Regions from separate parts of the Chitinophaga nivalis genome, predicted to be linked through region 3. Evidence: riboswitches for the same ligand, from Rfam matches in the RefSeq annotation. Region 3 holds a riboswitch; each other region holds the start of a gene.
What was found. A riboswitch is a leader RNA that binds a small molecule or an ion and turns the genes downstream of it on or off. The one in region 3 is predicted to bind cobalamin.
Positions count from the first base shown of each region.

Region 1: another riboswitch for cobalamin. It lies ahead of OL444_RS12040 (acyl-CoA thioesterase); the one in region 3 lies ahead of OL444_RS13575 (TonB-dependent receptor).
Region 2: another riboswitch for cobalamin. It lies ahead of metE (5-methyltetrahydropteroyltriglutamate--homocysteine S-methyltransferase); the one in region 3 lies ahead of OL444_RS13575 (TonB-dependent receptor).

Region 1 is NZ_JAPDNR010000001.1:2,940,888-2,947,361, forward strand. It holds gene OL444_RS12035 (glycoside hydrolase) at 97-1,602, shown strand; cobalamin riboswitch at 1,703-1,891, shown strand; gene OL444_RS12040 (acyl-CoA thioesterase) at 2,215-2,598, shown strand; gene OL444_RS12045 (PepSY-associated TM helix domain-containing protein) at 3,143-4,366, shown strand; gene OL444_RS12050 (TonB-dependent receptor) at 4,591-6,474, shown strand, end outside.
Region 2 is NZ_JAPDNR010000001.1:2,995,509-3,001,982, forward strand. It holds gene OL444_RS12240 (TonB-dependent siderophore receptor) at 1-1,739, opposite strand, end outside; cobalamin riboswitch at 2,172-2,356, shown strand; gene metE (5-methyltetrahydropteroyltriglutamate--homocysteine S-methyltransferase) at 2,534-4,837, shown strand; gene OL444_RS12250 (cysteine-rich CWC family protein) at 4,912-5,166, shown strand; gene OL444_RS12255 (DMT family transporter) at 5,197-6,105, opposite strand; gene OL444_RS12260 (response regulator) at 6,347-6,474, opposite strand, start outside.
Region 3 is NZ_JAPDNR010000001.1:3,303,222-3,309,695, reverse strand. It holds gene OL444_RS13575 (TonB-dependent receptor) at 1-1,609, opposite strand, end outside; cobalamin riboswitch at 1,723-1,929, opposite strand; gene OL444_RS13570 (nuclear transport factor 2 family protein) at 2,062-2,511, shown strand; gene OL444_RS13565 (alpha/beta hydrolase) at 2,588-3,484, opposite strand; gene OL444_RS13560 (AraC family transcriptional regulator) at 3,592-4,467, opposite strand; gene OL444_RS13555 (DinB family protein) at 4,580-5,083, shown strand; gene OL444_RS13550 (dihydrofolate reductase family protein) at 5,139-5,702, opposite strand; gene OL444_RS13545 (helix-turn-helix domain-containing protein) at 5,768-6,474, opposite strand, start outside.

The sequences.
Region 1 (6,474 bases), 360 kb from region 3:
TATATATCAATCAGTGAACAAGTACGGTGAACAAGATATCCTGTAAACACAAACCCGTTTATACTATCCTTTAATCTATAAACACATCAGTAAACAATGAAGCATCAATGGAAGCAATCCGGCATTGCTATAGCTATGCTATTGGCTGTTAGCGCCTGTTCCAAACCAGTACAGGATACTGTAAACAAAGACGATAACCGGGCCGTACATGCCGGTACCGCACTGGCGCAGCAAGCAGCGGGTGTTACCCTCGACTGGGATAAAACCTATCAGCGGATGGAAGGTTTTGGTACTTTCGGTGGACGTATCATGCCATTTTTTGAATCGGCCAACCGCGACACAGTGATGGAGCGGCTCTTCGGCAACAGCGGGTTGCAGCTGTCTATTATACGCAGCAAGGTATTGCATACTTTCCCTTTTGATGCACAAACAGGTAAGGTCACCATTCTGCCAGCCGGCGCGGATATCAACATGGATCCCAACAGCGCTGCCTACAAAAATCTCAGCGAAGATGCACGCGAACAGGTAGGGCAATTGTGGATATTGAAGAAAGTAAAAGAAAGATATAATGTACCGGTAGCTATTGCCAGTGCCTGGACACCGCCGTTGTATATGAAAACCAATGCGGTGATCAATGCGAAATGGTTCAATGGGCTTAACTTCAACTGCTGCTCTTCCAACTTCGCCAAATACCTGGCGGGTTTTGTAAAAGCGTATCAGCAACAGGGTATCGACTTCTACGCGATCTCTCCTACCAACGAACCGGAGAACGTTGTATCTGACTGGGATGCTTCTTACTGGGACAGCAAACACCTGGGTGAATTTATTACCAACAACCTGCGGCCTGCCTTACAGGCGAATGGACTCCAAACAAAAATCATCGCTTCTGAAAATGCAGCGTGGGGTACTGCACAGGGCTTTTTATCCGGTATAGATGCCAGTCAGGTAGATATCTTTGCCGGACATGGTTATCCGGAAATCGTAGATCTGCCGGGACTGATGATCTCTAAAAAGCCCCGCTACAACCAACGTCCTGCACCCTGGACTTTCAACACACAGGGTAAGTCTATCTGGCTCACAGAAATCAGCGACGATAATGGTATCTATGATAACAGCATGACGGAAGGACTGGCCTTTGCGACCAGCATGCATAAATTCCTGGCAGAGTGTAATGTGAATGCTTTTGTTTACTGGCTGGGAATGCTGGCTATCCGTAACAATGAATCACTCATTGGTACAACGGCTGATGGTAAACTGGAATATCCTAAAACATACGATGTAATGGGACAATACTCCCGCTTTATCCATCCGGGTTATGTACGTATCGGTGTTAGCAACAGCAACGCCAATGTGCAGATGTCGGCTTACAAAGAGCCGCAGACCGGTAACTTCACCGTGGTGATGACCAATACCACCGGAGATGCTGTGAATTGCCACCTGCAGCTGAAAGGTTTCCGTGCAGGTTCCTTAACTTCCTATCTGACGGCAGAAGGAGCTGCCCGCTGGGCACAGGGTACACCGCAGGCTGCCAACGCAGATGGTACCATCGATGTGGTAGCGCCTCCGCGCAGCGTAATTACCTTCACCGGCAAACAGCAATAACCACGATTTTTTATATAGTACGCAACGGCCCGAAGTGCATATAGTAATTCACTGTATGCACTTCGGGCCGTTGCGTAATGTTTTAATGTGTATATTTGTGCCACTCTTTACAGATAAAGGTTGCTTTTGCCGCGCAAAAGCATTAAAAGGGAACCATGTGTAAATCATGGGCTGTCCCGCAACTGTAAGCAGCTACCCGATTTTATTCCTCCATGTTCATTGTCCGAGAGGATGAGAAGAACGAATAAAATGCTGCGAGCCAGGATACCTGCCTTATTTGTTTTTTGACAATGCTTTCGTGGACTGAAGCGGTGTCAATGCACAGGATAATAGTGACGCCTGGTTGTATACTACAGCCGTCACGTAAATGCTGACAGATGATACCTATCTGTTGGTATGCCTTCCTTCATTGATACTTCCACATGAAACACTGTCCCTGACTGAATGATAATCGGGTAGCCACATGGCCTGCCGGTGACGATTGGCAGTTGCCCTGACGGTTTGTATATCATTCAGCAAAACTATTGCGGAAAAGCGTATAGGCTTTTCCGTTAATACCTGCTGTATAGCAGGATAAAATATTATTTATTCGTTTATCAAACCATCGGAAACATGACAATAGAAGAACGTATCCAGGCATCAGAAACACGCATTTTCAAAGCGATCTTCCCGGAAAGCACCAACCATTATGATACCATGTTTGGTGGTACTGCGATGTACCTGATGGATGAAGTAGCCTTTATTACCGCTACCCGCTTTACCCGTAAAAAAGTAGTCACCGTTTCATCTGACCGGATTGATTTTACCAAGCCAATTCCTGCCGGTACCATCATTGAGCTGATTGGCAGAGTAACCAAGGTAGGCAATACCAGTCTGAAAGTATCGGTAGAGATTTTTATTGAAGAGATGTATTCGGATGTGAGAGAGCTGGCGATCTCCGGAACGTTCACCTTTGTGGCCATTGATGACCAGAAAAAACCTGTGAAAGTCCTATAACCCGGGGCTGCGTTTAATAGCGCATCCCTTTTATTTGCAATTCCCTATCAGGCCGGTTTTCCGCCCTGCTGACCAGCAGCAGCGGAATCCGGCCCGGAATTGAATCCGTTAAAACCCCCTGATAGATCCCTTTCACGATAAGTTGAAGCGCCTGTAACCAGCACCACCCCTACATCAATGCGGAAAATATATCCCATTCCGCACGCTAAAAATTTCCCGATATCGAAAATGATTCCGTGAATATTCAAATACTTTTGTGCACTGATCACCGGATGAAAACCGGTGCTTCATCTGCGGGAAGTATTACTGCAACGTGAAATCAGGAAATAAACGATACCGGATATTCCTGCCTGTTCCCTGAGTATAGCCAATCGCGTTATCCGTAAAGTATTATTATAATATCATTCAAAAAAATGCATACGAAGAAAAAACGACTGATAAACAATTATTACACCCTTGCCCTGTTGCCAGGTAGTGCTAATAAGATAGCCGGCATCTGTGAGATAACTGTTTCCTACGTTTTTACTGCTAAAATGAAATACTGATGAAAAAACCAAAACCAGCACATAAACCCGGTTCCCGGTCCTTATTCTATCGTATTTCTGCCTGGCTGCACCTTTGGCTGGGACTGATATCAGGTATCATCGTTGTGATCATCTGTATCACCGGCTGCATTTGGGTATTTAATGAAGAAATTACCGGTATCCTCGAACCACGTACCGTGGTGGCTACACAGCCAGGTAAAGCTGTGATATCTCCCTCCCGTATTATGGAAATTGTGGATAAGGAGTACCCTGGTAAAAAGCCGGGCTATATGCTTTACCGCGAAGGCCGGGCGATTGAAACCAATGTCGGTAGCAGAAGAGGTGGATCTTCCCTGAAAATAAATCCCTATACCGGCGAAGTAATCAGCAAAGAAACCCGTAAGCCGGGTGAAGCGGACTTTTTCCGCTGGATACTCAACGGACACCGCTTCCTGTGGCTGCCATATAAAATAGGCCGTCCTATCATCAATTACAGTACCCTGATATGTGTTATTACCCTGATCAGCGGTCTGGTATTATGGTGGCCTAAAAAATGGAATAAAAATACCCGCGAACAAAGCTTTAAAATCAAGTGGGGCGCCAGTTTCAAACGGGTGAACTACGACCTGCACAATGTACTGGGTTTCTACGGATTGCTGGTATTGCTGGCCATTGGTATGACAGGTATGGTGTGGGGATTGGACTGGTGGAGTAAAGGAGTGTATTGGACCACTACCGGTGGTAAATCAATATCTAAAGATAGTCGGCCGGTTTCCGATACGCTGCAGGCCCCTCATAAAAAATACACCCCGGCACAGTCTATGGACCTGGCGTGGGACAAGGTAGCAGAGAAGCATCCGGCTTCCAGCGGCTTTTATATGAGTTTCCCGGATTCGGCGGATGCTGCCAGCGTGATTACGGTAATAGTATATCCCAGTAAAGGACAATATTACAATCATGAGCGTTATGCGTTTGATCAGTATACCCTTGCGGAACTGAAAGGAGATGAAGTGCCTTATGCGCAAGCCGGCTTTGGAGACAAACTGCGACGCATGAACTACGATATCCATGTGGGTAGCATACTGGGATTACCCGGAAAATTTGCCGCCTTCTTTGCCAGCCTTATCGGTGCTACCCTGCCGATAACCGGTTTCCTGGTATGGTGGGGCAAACGGAAAAAGAAGAAGAAACCTGTAGCTGTAAAAACAAAAGCTGCTGTTGCACGCCCTGTACCACAGGTGTAATGCCAGCTGCCTGAAAACAGGCTATCCGTTGAAAAAAGTATAGAACAATCACCTGTAGCAAGCAAAATTTCTATACGGATAGCTGATACTATGAAAATAAATACACTGATTTATTAATGTTATCCCGGTAACAGGCGTATCGTATGCGGCTGTACACCATCTCTGAAATGGCAGGCTGTATGACCCGGCCCGCACGGGAGCGCATTGTTCAAAAAAAGACAGACATGATGAATTGGAAGATAGCCTTGCTTGGGCTGGTAAGCCTGCCATTTACCATAATGGCTGCACAGGCGCAGGAAAAGCAGTATACCGTAAAAGGTACTATTGTGGATTCCCTTTCTGTAAAACCGGTCGCTTATGTAACCGTAGGCGTACTCAATAAAGAAGGACAGCCGGTTGCTGCTGCCTACAGTGAAACCGACGGCAGCTTTAAATATACCCTGCCCGCTGCCGGTGAATATACCGTGGTAGTGACTTCTATCGGATACCGGATGTATAGAATGCCATTAATCGTTCCTGCTGCCAAAAAAACAGTGAGTCTGGATACGTTGTTCCTGGCGCCAGGTACCCAGCAACTGAAAGAGATCACGGTGGCGGCTACACGTCAGCTGGTGTCGCAGCAGCCTGGTATGCTGGTATACAATGCAGAAAATGATCTGAGTAATAAAGGAGGTACTGCCGCGGATGTATTGCGTAAAGCACCGGTGCTGAATGTGGATGCACAGGGTAACGTATCCATGCGGGGAAGTACCAACCTGAAAATACTGGTGAATGGTAAATACTCTGGTCAGATGGCCCGCAGTGCTGCGGATGCCCTCAATATGATGCCGGCAGATATGATCAAATCCGTGGAGGTAATTACCACGCCCTCTGCCAAATATGATGCAGAAGGGGCAGCGGGGGTGATCAACATCATTACCAAAAAAGGCAGAAAACAATTCAGCGGAGCGCTGGAGGTAATGGCCAGTAACTGGGAACAGGCGCTCAATCCACGTATTTCCTTTTCGCAGAACAAGTGGAATGTAAATATTGCCGGACACCTGCACAGGCTGCAGTCCAAAACCGTTTCCGACCTGGAACGTATTACGCTCACGAATAATAAACCCGCCGGTTCTTTGCGTCAGCATACCGAAAAAGATAATGTGATGCCACATGGATCTGCAGAAATCAGTGTCGATTATATGGCAGACTCCCTCAGCGAATTTAGTCTGGGTATCAACACCTGGCTGGGTAACTGGCCGGAAGATAATCAGCAGACAACGGCTATCATCCGGCCTGATGGCTCTTTCGCAGAGCAATACGGCCAGTCTGTAAAAACCAAAGCCAACTACCTCGGCGCGGATTTCAGTCTGGGATACAACCGCAAGTTCAGCAAACCCGGACAGGAACTGACGTTGCTGGCACAGTTCTCTCCATCACGGGATCGTTCCCGGTATAATTCCCGCCAGACGGAAAAAGATATTTTTACCCGTTACCGTGAGTTGAACAACAGTGAAACATTAGGTAAGGAATGGACGTTGCAGGCAGATTACACGCAGCCGTTGTCTGCTGCCGGTAAACAGATATTACAGGGCGGTATCAAAACCATCTCCCGGAATGTCAACAACGATTACCGGGTAGATGCCAGTACCATGGGCCGTCCGGAAGACCTGGTGCTGCAGCCTGACCGTACCGATTACTTTTCTTATCAGCAGCGTGTGCTGGCTGCCTATGCTTTGCTGAAAGTAAATTTCAGTCATGACTGGTATGCAGAAGCCGGCGCCAGAGTAGAAGGTACTTTTATTGATGGTAAGTTCCGCTCATCCGGTGCTACCTTCAATAACAACTTCTTCAACTTCGTTCCTACGGCTACGGTTACTAAAAAGCTGAATGAACAACAGGCGCTGTCACTCAGCTATACCAAAAGACTGACCAGGCCTTATATCTGGGACCTGAATCCGAATGCCAACGCCAGCGATGCTAAAAACATCGTTACTGGTAACCCGCAATTACAACCTGAAATTGCCCACCAGGCAGAGTTTACGTACAGCCTGAATACGAATGGTGGTCTGTTTTTGAATGCGGCACTTTACGGGAAACAAACAGAAAATTCCATCGAGGATTATACC
Region 2 (6,474 bases), 310 kb from region 3:
CAATCTCTTTTGAACCCTGCTTCTACGTTGTAGCCGGTAAGTGGTTTGAAACTCTTTTTCTGCCAGTCCATGCCGGGATTTTGCAGGAAGTACTTATCATATATAAAATAGACGGCGGTATTTTTATCGAAAGAATAACTGACGCCGGCACGTGGCGTAAACATTTCGTCTTTGTTATTCCCGCTGTAGGGATTCTTATAGGTATTGATGGTATACCGGCCGGCGAGGGTAATACGGAGCTGGTTGTCGAAGAAGCCCAGTTCATCCTGCAGGTAAAATCCGTTGTAGCCATAATTGTATTGTACGCCTCTCTCCCGGATGTTGCGGGAACGATCCCAGGTAGGCAATTTTACATGGCCATATTGGGGCTGATAGATATTAAAGGAGGCATCGCCCAGCGGTGCAGCCTGACCCCAGTCTGCAAAGTAGCTGCTGTTTTTCAGATCTACTCCTGCCAGGATGTTGTGGACTACTGTTCCGGTGTTCATTTTACCTGTGATGAATACCTGTCCGGTTCTATTGGTACCGAGGGCATCCCAGATATTGATATTCCGCTGCAGTAAGCTGTCGTTGTTGGCAGCAAAAGCAGTAGGCCACATACTTTGTCCTTCCTGTTGATAATGGAAATAGGCTGCCTGGGCAGTCAGTTTCCAGCGGTGATTGAACTGGTGTTCAAATATGGCGAGGAGGCTTTTATCCTGGATGTTCGTAGGTGCGAAGTTGGGTTCTGCTGTTGTAAAATTGCGGGGCAGGTCGGCGTATTTCCGTTTGGAAAAGGCGTAGTTACTGCCAATGGCATTCAGTTGCAGGAACTGATGACTGTATTCGAGGGTCACGCTGGTTTGTTCGTCTATCAGATATTTGAGTACCGGTACAACGGAATAGCGGTTGTTGAATTCAAAGTCGCGGTGAGAACCTTTCAGTTGTCCCATTACATTGATGCGGTACAGCAGCTTACCGTTTTTGGATAGCTTGCCGTCTACATCAGCGGTGGCTCTGTAAGTTTCGAAGCTGCCGAGGGTAAGGGTTACTTCTCCCTTTTCTATACCGGAAGGTTTTTTAGTAACGATGTTATAGAGGCCGCCGGGTTCTCCGTTGGATAACATAAACCCTGCCGGGCCTTTCACAAATTCTACCCGGTCTACCATGCTCATATCTTCCGCGAGCGGGCTCCAGGGACTGATTTGTACGTTCATGCCATTGCGGAAGGGGGTGATCTGGGAGCCACGTACCTGGATGTTGGCGTAGAGGTCCCAGTGGCCAATACGTTGTGCACCGCTTACGTTGCGGGTTACCCCTTCCTGTATGTCAAATATCTGTTGATCGGCCAGCACTTCATTGGTGACTACCTGGATGTTTTGGGGAATCTCTACGAGGGGAGATTGTAAGCGCAGGGAATTGGATACTTCGTTGATGTTGTATTTATTATGCTTATTACCGGTGATGATAATTTCTTTCATCTGCTGTTCGGAGGTGTGCAGCTGCAGTGATAGCTGGGTGATTTTATCTGTTTCCACCACTACTTCCTGTGTCATGTTTTCATAACCCAGGAAGGATATCTCCAGGGTGTAGCGGCCTGGCTTAATTCTTTTAATAACAAATTCACCCTGTTGATCTGTTAAGGCGCCATGATTGGAGTTTTTAATACGCACAGTTACAAAGGCGGCAGGACTGCCGTCGGAAGTCGAAACTTTTCCTTTAATAGCCGACAAAATCTCTCCCGCATTTGCATTACCCACAATTGTTATCAGTATTAAGGTAGTTAAGAAGACTTTTTTGATAGTGGCTATCCCACAATTAAAACAAAGCTTCATCGGTTTTTTAGGCATCAAAACTAAACGACCCGTTGGTGGATAATTTATGGATATGGGAAAATGATTTACCTAATCAGGAAAAATAATGATAGATGTTCTCACACATAAAAAAAACAGGTGTATTATATAACCCGAAGCCGCGTATTATCTGTTTTATAACTTACTGTTGTCAATTGCATGCGCCGTCATCGCAGTGCGTATAACTGTGCATGACAAGATCAGTAGTAAGGTGTACATTTTACGGATAAAACAACCTTTTATTTTTCGGGCTATTAAGCAACATAAACAGCTGGCAGGTAATAAAAGTTTGTTTGATATCAAATTATTGTACATTCACCGCAAGGTTCTTTATTTACTTCTTCATCAAGCGGAAAAGGTCCCTGGGTAAACCAGGGTTAATAGGGAATTGTGTGAAAATCACAAACTGTCCCGCAACTGTAAGTAACGCTACAAGTTTTTACCCTCGTTGTCCACTGCATCATAGCGGGAAGGACGGTAAAAATGTTACAAGTCAGGAGACCTGCCTGGTCCGTATTTGACAATGCTTTCGTGGATTGAAGCAGATAGTCAGGCTGATGTACAAACGCAGTATACCCATGGTATTTCCCGGGCTTTACTGTGTACATCCCGTTCTCACTTCTTCTTTCTTCACTTTACGGCGCATTGCGAAGTGCTAAAGAGCTTTTAATTGTTTCCTCATTTTAAAAGCACCCAAAGCAATGCAAACGCACAACTTAGGCTACCCGCGGATTGGCAGCCAGCGTGAACTCAAAAAAGCCTCAGAACTTTACTGGGCCGACAAACTGCCATTGGCGGCATTATTGCAGGAAGGTAAAAACATCCGGCTGCATAACTGGCAATTGCAACAGGAAGCAGGCATCGACCTCATTCCCTGCAATGACTTCTCGTTCTACGATCAGGTATTGGATACCGCTTTGATGACAGGCGCGATCCCGGAAAGATACCAACCACTGATTGAACGGAAACAACTGAACAACATCGATTTGCTGTTTGCGATGGCTAGAGGCTATCAACGCGAAGGCTACGATGTAACGGCCATGGAAATGACCAAATGGTTTGATACCAACTACCACTATATTGTACCCGAATTTAAAGCAGATCAGCAGTTCACCTTATACTCCGATAAGGTGATCCGTGAATTTACCGAAGCGAAAGAAAATGGTATTGCGGCCAAACCGGTGATCATCGGACCCGTATCCTTCCTCTTGTTAGGTAAAGAAAAAGCTGCCGGATTTCATAGAATATCCCTGCTGGAAAAACTGTTGCCCGTATACGAAGAAGTATTAGGCTTACTGCAACAGGCCGGCGCCACCCACGTACAACTGGATGAACCTTGCCTGTCATTGAATCTTGGTGAAAAAGAAAGGGCGGCATTCACCCAGGCCTACCAGCAGCTGCACCAACGATTCCCGCAACTGCATATTATCCTGGCCAGCTATTTTGAATGCTACGGTGAAAACCTGGCTACCGTATTACAGCTGCCGGTACAAACCCTGCACCTCGACCTGGTTCGTTGCCCTTCCCAGCTGGATGATATCCTGGCAGCTGCACTGCCAGCCACCCTGCAGCTCTCCCTGGGCGTAGTGGATGGCCGCAACATCTGGAAGAATGACTTCCGGCAGTCGCTGGCCCTGATCACCAAAGCAGCAGATGCGATTGGCAAAGACAGACTCTGGATGGCGCCTTCCTGCTCCCTGTTACACGTACCGTGCGACCTGGATCTGGAAACAGATGAGGAAACCCTGCAACCGGGAATCAAACAGTGGATGGCCTACGCCAAACAAAAAATTACGGAAGTGGTAACGCTGGCAAACCTCGCCACCGGAAAAGATATTGAACATATGGAACGCAAGCTGCAGGAGAACATCCGGGCTAATGCCAACCGTAAAACATCGGCCATTATCCATAACCCTGCGGTAAAAGCACAGGTAGCGGGCATTACAGACAATGATAGTCGTCGTCATGCTATTTTTGCTACCCGTAAAATCAAACAGCAGGAAGCTTTACAGTTGCCGAAGTTCCCGACTACGACCATCGGCTCTTTCCCGCAAACGAAAGAAGTAAGAAGCTGGCGTGCGAAGCTGAAAAAGCAGGAACTGAGCCAGCAGCAATACGATGAGCTGATCGCGAAAGAAACTGCCGATACCATCCGTTGGCAGGAAGAAGTGGGCATCGACGTACTGGTACATGGTGAATTTGAGCGCAACGACATGGTGGAATATTTTGGCGAGCAGCTCGATGGCTTTGCCTTCACTCGCAATGGCTGGGTACAAAGCTATGGCAGCCGCTGTGTGAAACCACCGGTTATTTACGGTGATGTATCCCGTCCGGCGCCTATGACCGTGAAGTGGACGCAGTACGCGCAGTCGCTCACCCCGCAACTGGTGAAAGGTATGCTGACCGGTCCGGTGACGATTCTGCAATGGAGCTTCGTCAGAAATGACCAGCCCAGAAGCGAAACCTGTACACAGATAGCCCTGGCCATCCGTAACGAAGTGGTGGATCTGGAAAAAGCCGGTATCCGCGTGATTCAGATCGATGAACCAGCTATCCGGGAAGGTTTGCCACTACGTCGGGAAAACTGGCAGGAATACCTGGAATGGGCCGTGCGCGCTTTCCGTATTGCCGCCAGTGGTGTGAAAGATGAAACCCAGATCCACACACACATGTGTTATTCTGAGTTCAATGATATCATTCAGCACATTGCTGATATGGATGCAGACGTGATCACGATCGAGTGTTCCCGTTCCCAGATGGAACTGCTGGATGCTTTCGCCGATTTTAAATATCCGAATGAAATCGGCCCTGGTGTATATGATATCCATTCTCCCCGTGTACCATCCAAAACGGAAATGGTAGCCTTGATGAAAAAGGCCCAGGCAGTTATCCCGGCAGAACAGCTGTGGGTAAATCCGGACTGCGGACTTAAAACCCGTCAGTGGGAAGAAACCCGCAAAGCACTGGTAGAAATGGTAGCGGCAGCGAAAGAGTTGCGGCAGTAGTCTGCATCTTTGTAATGTATTATTTCCCGCCCGGCAACCGGTACCCACCGGTAGCCGGGTTTATTTCCACGATTATGTGTGAACACGAAAGGAAACATTGTCCGCGATGTAACAGCGGTTTTGAATGTAAGGTTGGTTCCATACTGATCTGCCAGTGTAGTGCGGTAACCCTGAGCACAGAGGAACGTAATTATATCCAGGAACAGTACACCGATTGTCTGTGTGCCAACTGCCTCAAAGAAATGAAAGCCGCCTGGCACAAAGAGTTGTTTAAAAGAAAACTCTACAGGATATCTGCCTTATTATTTAATAAAAATAAATCCGGTTAACCCCCATGATATGCCATTCTCCTCAACTGATTACACCGGTTGACTGGTGGGTGTTTTTACTTTGCTGGTACTTAATAAAATGCCTGCCAGTACCAGCACGCTACCCACCAGCTGGAGGGTGGTAAATTGTTCTCTTAAAAAGATATAGGCAATCAACGCCCCTATTACCGGATTCAGGTTGAGGAAATTACCAACCTGCGCAGCCGGTAAACTCTCCAATGCCCTGTTATAGAGGAAATAAGCCACAGCAGAAGCGAATACGCCCAGGTAGGCAATACCAGCCCAGGCCTTGGGAGAAATATGCGGTATGCCTTTGTAATACATTTCTATGCCGCTAACGGGAATTAATACAAGGGTTCCCAGGAAGATACCCATGGTGGTCATGAGCAGGGTATCTGTGTTTTTAAGTTGCCGGGATAAAAGTGTATAGGCACTCCAGCAGCAGACAGCACCTACCAGCAACAGGCTGCCCAACAGCGCATGATCTGTTTTATGGTCGGCGCCTACAAATCCTACCAGTATTACGCCGGTAACAGATAACAGGATGCCATACACACTTTTGCGCCGCAGCGGCTCGCGGAGGAAGATCGCTGCCGGTATGGCAATCGCCACCGGTATCAGTCCTTCTATCAATGCACCGGTGGATGCATGGATATAGGACATCCCGAAGTTGAAAAAGGTATAATACACGGCAACACCGGCCAGTCCCATGAGGAATAGCTGTTTATATGGCAGTTGCTGTTGTACCTGCCTGCGGCGGTGCCAGTAAAAAGGTAAGAGAATAAGGGAGGCGGTTATATGCCGTAAGGCAGCACACAGGAAAGGCGGCACTTCTTTCAAGACCACTTTGGTTACCGTAAAGGAACTACCCCAGATCAGCATCACAAAAATAATACTGATCAGCCCTTTCGTACGATCATTCAATATATGCTTTTTCATAGTTTTTCCTGTCGGTAGTTGTTTGTATGATGAGGTACAACGTTGTGTGCCGGATGATGGGTTCCGTACTAAAAGTAAAAAATAATTGTATTAAATGAGGTGGTTTTATAACGGGCAGGTGATGCCGGCAGGCAAGGAGACATAGATAATAGGGAGAGATGCCGGGATGACGTAGACCCCTATACGAAAAAGGTCCTGGCAGCAGGTTATTCTGCGGTAAAGCCTGCTGCCGGGATATGGATCAGTCAGTGTTGTACAATTCTATCTTTTGCAATAGTTCTACCAGGTTGCTGACTTCCAGTTTGGTGAAAATCCGGTTTTTATAGGTACTGACCGTACTGATATGCAGTTCCAGTGTGGCCGCAATCT
Region 3 (6,474 bases):
CTCCCAGATTCATCATCATCCAGCGATACATACCGCTGCCCTTGGGAACGGCGACTATTTTATTGGTAACCTGGTTGTAGTAAAAATCAGTTTGTAGCTGCCACTCCGTTAAAACGGAACCGATGCGGTTTTTACGGTAGGCAAAACCCAGGTTATATTGATGTGTATACTCCGGCTCCAGATTGATATTACCAATATCCGTGTAATACAAATCATTAAAAGTAGGCATCCGGAAAATATTCTTGTAAAAGGCCCTTATATTAAAATCCGCGCGGGAAAAGGGTTTATAGGAGAGAAAAACAGCTGGTGTCACTTCCTGTTTGGATGGGGCGGCAACGGCAGCATTGCCTACCGGCGTATTTCCTTTGACAACCCGCTCATTGACAAACGTACCCAACACGCTGGCCTGCATTTTCAACTTCCCAAATTCTCCTGCTCCGGCCAATGCTACCAGGGAAGTAAATCTCTTCGGGAATACAAAACCAGCCAGATCAGAACGCAACGTATTATACTGGAAGTCCGTCGACAAATTGATATCAATCTTTTTCGACACACTATACTTGTTGGCAATGGAACCATACCACTCCTGCTGATGAAAACTATTATCTATATGCATTAAATCCGGATCCGGATTCAGGTAGCGCATATAATCGTTGGCATACTTTGCATTCACCTGGATATCGTACCCACAGACAACATTTTTTTGAAAAGAGCCCTGCAGGAAGAAGTTCCGGTCCCATTGTCTTTGCGCACGTTTCCAGACATTATTGACGATAGCCCCTGGTATACCTCTTTCCGAATCATAGAAGTACGCTTTGGCATTCCATACCCCCCGATTGATATTACCATATAATCCACCTTCCAGCCTCCACGCATTGATATCTCCATTATGTCTGATAGCAGTGGTATCCCAGGCCACGTCCCCGGATTCAGGGAATACTCTTTTATACCGGAACGGGTAACGACCGGAAGACCTGATATATTCACTGCTGATGGAATAGTTTATATTTTTATTCAACTTCCGCTCCAGTAATACGGAGGGATTGATTAAATCAAACGAACCTGTTTTTAAAACGCCCTTGAAGTTGGTGTTTTTGGCAGAATCGAAGACCGGCTTTCTGCTCCGCAGATAGATACTACCGGAAGATCCGTAATCTCTTGCTGGTTGAAAAATTTCACTTTTCTGACCATTGTACATAGAGATGGATTCAATGTTATCCATTGAAAACTTTCCCAGATCTATCTGTCCGTTTTGTGCGTTACCTAACTGAATACCATCGTAGAATACGCCCATATGGTTAGTCCCCATACTGCGCATATCCACAGTTTTCAGTCCGCCTATTCCGCCATAATCCTTTACCTGCACACCTGCGAAATAGCGTATGGCATCTGCTACAGAAAAACTGTTTAAACTTTTTAAGTTATCGCCGGATAGTTTTTGCGAAGGAATCACTTCTTTATATACAGATGTATAAATAGTAACTCCCCGTAAAGTCTTCACCTTACCGGTATCCACTGGTGTAGTGTTGCGATAGGTTTGCTGTCCGTACAGGTTGGTGCAAATAAATGCTAAAAACGTTATTGGCAACGTTTTTAATGCGTTTGACATACAGGTTAATAGTTGGATTTGTCTGATAGCCTACCAGATGACATACGAAAACAAAAGACCCCGAAATAATTTCAGTGCAAGTTGTATTCAAAGCCTCATCCTCGAAAGCTTTAAAAAATTTAGCTGCATTGGCAGGTCTCCTGGCTTGTTCTCACTTTAGACGGCCTTCCCATTTTTATTCACTAAAAACAGTGGCGAGTAGATGTCAAAGTGTTGTAATAGAACTTACAGTAGCGGGACTGCTCAGGATTTCCACCTGATTCCCTATTAATTCTAACATTGTGAAATTTATGTTAAAAACCAATTGCGGCGTAATATTACGACAAATAATTGATAAAGAAGGAAGAAGTTAAAATATATATGAAAAGCGTAGCAGGCATATACAACCATATTTTAAGCCGCTTAACACAATATCTGTTGCATGCCAGTCTTCCATACCTATATTTATAGGTATGAAATCCTTCTATATTTTCACATTATTATTGCTATCAGGCACCTGGTGTTTTAGTCAGACAAAACAAGATAGCATCGCCATCAAACAAGCCGCACTCGATTATATCGAATCACAGCATACACCGAATCCGGCGCAGATGGAAAGGGCATTACACCCCAGGATGGTGAAGCGTACATTTTGGAAAGATAAAGCCACCAACAAAGATTATCTCCGGGAAACATCTACCGAATCTATGGTACTACTGGCAGAAAGCTACAATAGGAACAAAGATAAATTTCCACCTGTACCTAAGAAAGAAGTGAAACTGCTGGATGTTTCAGACAGAACAGCGTCCCTTAAACTGATCGCAGATGACTGGATCGACTATATGCACCTTGTTAAGTTGAATGGAACCTGGAAAATTATTAATGTGCTTTGGCAATATAATGATAGCTCGCAGCATAAGTAATCGTATACCGTAAAGGTCCGTATGCCTGATGATCCGGCATACGGACCTTTGCTTCATTTGTATTACCGGCACCTGATCAACAGGATCTACCTCCGGTTAAAGCCATCATAAACTCCCCTGCTTTTTTTATAGCCTCTTTTCCTTCCGGCAACAGCGCATGCCACAAGGGAAAGTTATGGATCATCCGGGGCCAGACTTCCAACCTTACATGTACGCCTGCCATAGCTGCATTGTGTGTAAACGTCAGGGCTTCACTCAACATCTCCTCTGCTTCTCCCACGATCACATACACCGGCGCGATACCATGAACAGCTGCATAAACAGGGGAAGCCACCGGCAGCTCCGGATGAGCGCCGCCCAAATACGCGGCAGCCTGTCTTTCAATCACGCTACGGCTTACAATCGGATCTATGCCTTCTCTGGTTCTGTAGGTGGCGCCACTTTGTCCTAAGTCTATCCATGGAGATATCAGGATACCGCCGGCTGGCATTGGTACGCCTCTGTCCCGCGCGAAAAGCAATACATTGATAGTCGCATTGCCTCCCGCAGAATCGCCGCCAATAATAATATTTTCGGCCTTATATCCTTGCTCCAGCAACCATAGATATCCCTCAAATATATCTTCCAGGGGTTGCGGAAACGGATGCTCAGGTGCTAATCGGTAATCCAGGGCGAAGGTTTTCATTTTCCCCGCTCTCCCCAGTTCACTGATTTCTCCCCGATGTGTTGCCGGGCTGCCAATCAGAAATGCACCACCATGTATATAGTACAGCACATGGGTATCGCTGGCACCGGGGGCCATCGTCCATTCACCGGTTAGATTTCCGACGGATACGGTTTCATAAATAATATCAGCAGCCACAGGTAAGGTGGCATACATTTTAGCTGCGGCAATACGTAGTTCAACGATGGGTGCATGCAGATCCAGGTGCTTCTTAAAGTAATCCCTGGCGATTTTCAAACCTTCTTTCATACTGTTATTGTTTTAGTATTTATAACAGCAAATCTCGGATGACAACCACCCTGCCTGTTAGAAAATAACCGGCCAACATTGGTACTTTTCATTCCAAAATATCAAGGTTACCTGTTCAGATATTTTTCGTGCATGCGTTTACGATATGCAGCGGGCGATACGCCTTCCTGTTTTTTAAACTGACGGGAGAAATAAGAAAAGTCCTTAAACCCCAGCTGATCGCTAATATCACCGATTGGCAGGTTACAATAAACCAACATCCGTTTTGCCTCTATCAGGCCCCGATCGCGGATCATCTCCCCTGCCGTCTTACCCGTTAACTGCCGGACAATTTTATTGAGATAATTGGCAGATATATGCAGCTTATCTGCATAAAAGGTTAACGGCGTCGCTTCCCTATAATGTTGCGCTATCAGTTTCTTAAACCTTTTAAGCAAGACCACCTGAAAAGTGTCTTTCAATGCTACGGGATCATTGTGCATGAATCGCTGAATACGATTCAGTAAAACAAACAGTAAGCCATTGATGATTAAAGGCACTTTCACTGGCCGGTCCAGCTCTGCTGTCAGCGGATCAATAATCGCACGCAACTCCTGTTGCATGCTTTCGTCTAAACATAGATATGGTTTAGTGAAGCTATCCTCCAGAAAAGTAAGTTCAAAAACAGATTCCTGTGTATGATGTGCCAGCAGGAATTGCTCGGTGAAAGCGATACTATAACCTTTTACCTTTTCCGGTGTATGCAACAGGTGAATCTGACCAGGAGCAGTGATTAGCAGTGTACCTGTTTGAATAAAGATATCGTGATAATCGATAGTATGTGTAAAGGTTCCCTCCGTGACCCAGATGATTTCATAAAAATCATGTTTGTGCGGCCATTGCAAATCTTTTGGCCACGACAGGTCCTCAAATCGTTCCAATCGAAAAAAATGCGCCAGTGTTTTATGGGAAGGAAAGTCTTCCATCTTATAAGTTGGAATCATGGCATGCATACAATTATCCAACAAACATAAATCATTGGTGGGACATCAAAACGGAACCACCTCCCCGGCTATTCGTACCATTTAATTATTTAACTTTAGCTAAAACCACTTTATGATATTGCAATACCTTACAGGCGAATTCGAACATGAAGTAAACAACACGCGTAAATTATTACAGGCGGTTCCCGAAAAAGACCTCGGTTATAAGCCTTCCGCCGTTTCCTGGACGATGGGAGAACTTGCCCAGCATATTGCCACCATTTATTACTGGTATGTGGGCACATTGACCAAAGATGTGTACGACCTGGCTACAGATCATCTGGAACGGGGAGACACCAATGACATCCAGGCTACACTGGCCCTTTTTGAAAACAATGTTGAAAAAGCAAGGGCTGCATTAGCGACGCTTACAGAGGAAAAACTGCTGGAAAACTGGACGATGAAAGCAGGAGAAAAAGTACTCCTGGGTCCTATGCCCAGAGGCATTGTATCGCGTGGATTTCTTTTTAATCATATCTATCACCACCGGGGCGAATTGATTGTTTACCTGCGTGCAACGGGCAATAAAGTGCCGGGTTTGTATGGCCCTACCTACGAACAAAGTGGCAAAATGTAAATCTCATCCAATATCTAAAGAGGGGGCCGTCTTCTCAGACGTCCCCCTCTTTAGATCAACTATTAGCGATTAGCTGTTTTTCCGGTTCGTATGTCAATTCCACAACGCCTGATTTAAATACGCGTGTGCCGGTCAATATCAGTCCCACGCGTCCTTTCAAGGCTTCAAATAACGGCTTTCCGCTACCCAATGCCACCGGGTGAACAGATATTTTATAGATATCAATAAGGCCCAGGTTGATGAACGTCTTAATCAGACCAGCACCACCGTACAACCAGATATCCTTTCCGTTTTCTTGCTTTATGGCGGTTACTTTGCTGACAATATCATCTGCAATGAAAGTCGCTTTTTCGGCTGTTCGGTCTTGCTTTGAAAAAACAAATTTGTGCTTAGCATGTATTCCCTGCCACATTGCCTTTTCTGCCGGACTGGTATTTTCATCCGGTTGAAAATTTCCCCACGCATCATAACTCACTCTCCCATAGAATATCGTATCAATGCTCTCTATGAAGGCATCAAAATGCATATCTTCTTCCATGATACACCAATCTACTTCTCCGTTGGGGCCTTCAATAAAACCATCTAAGCTAACGGCTAAATTTAAAATTACTTTTTTCATATCCTTCTCTTTTCAGCAAAATTACAGATCAGATGGTAGCCGTCTTTTGGAAAAAAGCGACAAAATTAAAGTTGAGATGGTACAAGCCCGGTGTTTCTTTTGATTTCATTCGTCAAATGTGCATGGTCGTAATAACCACATTCCAATGCAATATCGAACAGGCTTTCATTCGGGTCAGAATTTTTAATCCTGGATAAAGCATGTTGAAAGCGAATAATACAGGAATACGCTTTCGGACTAATCCCTGTTTCAGCTTTGAATGTTCGCTCCAGTTGCCGCACTGTTGTAAAATTCATGCGGGCGATTTCATCTATACTTAATTGCCCTTTCGCGTGGTCAATCGCTTCAATAATTGTTTGTAAGTGTTCGTTTCTTTTTTGTAGTCTGTTTACAAAAAATGTATTCAGATAGTCAACAGGATTTTTTATCACTTTATCCAGGTCAAACGAATACCGCTTTTCCAGTTGAATGGTTTGATCAGTTATTTCATTTTGTGTGACATAATTATAAAAATTCCGAAATACACCGGGTTTCAGACACACACCCAACAGATGCGCATCTGCATCGATGAAACTGTCTTTAAAAGAGGTCATGGCTCCTACCACATATGTTTTGCCAAAATCCATCCTGACTGACCCATTATCCGTTGCACAGGTATCTCCTATATTAACCACCAGCCCGGCGCAACCATCCGGAAAATTCCGCTCCCACTGCTTGTCATTATCTTCCCCTTTCAGCTCCCAGAAGGAATGAATATAAGGGGCTAATGCGG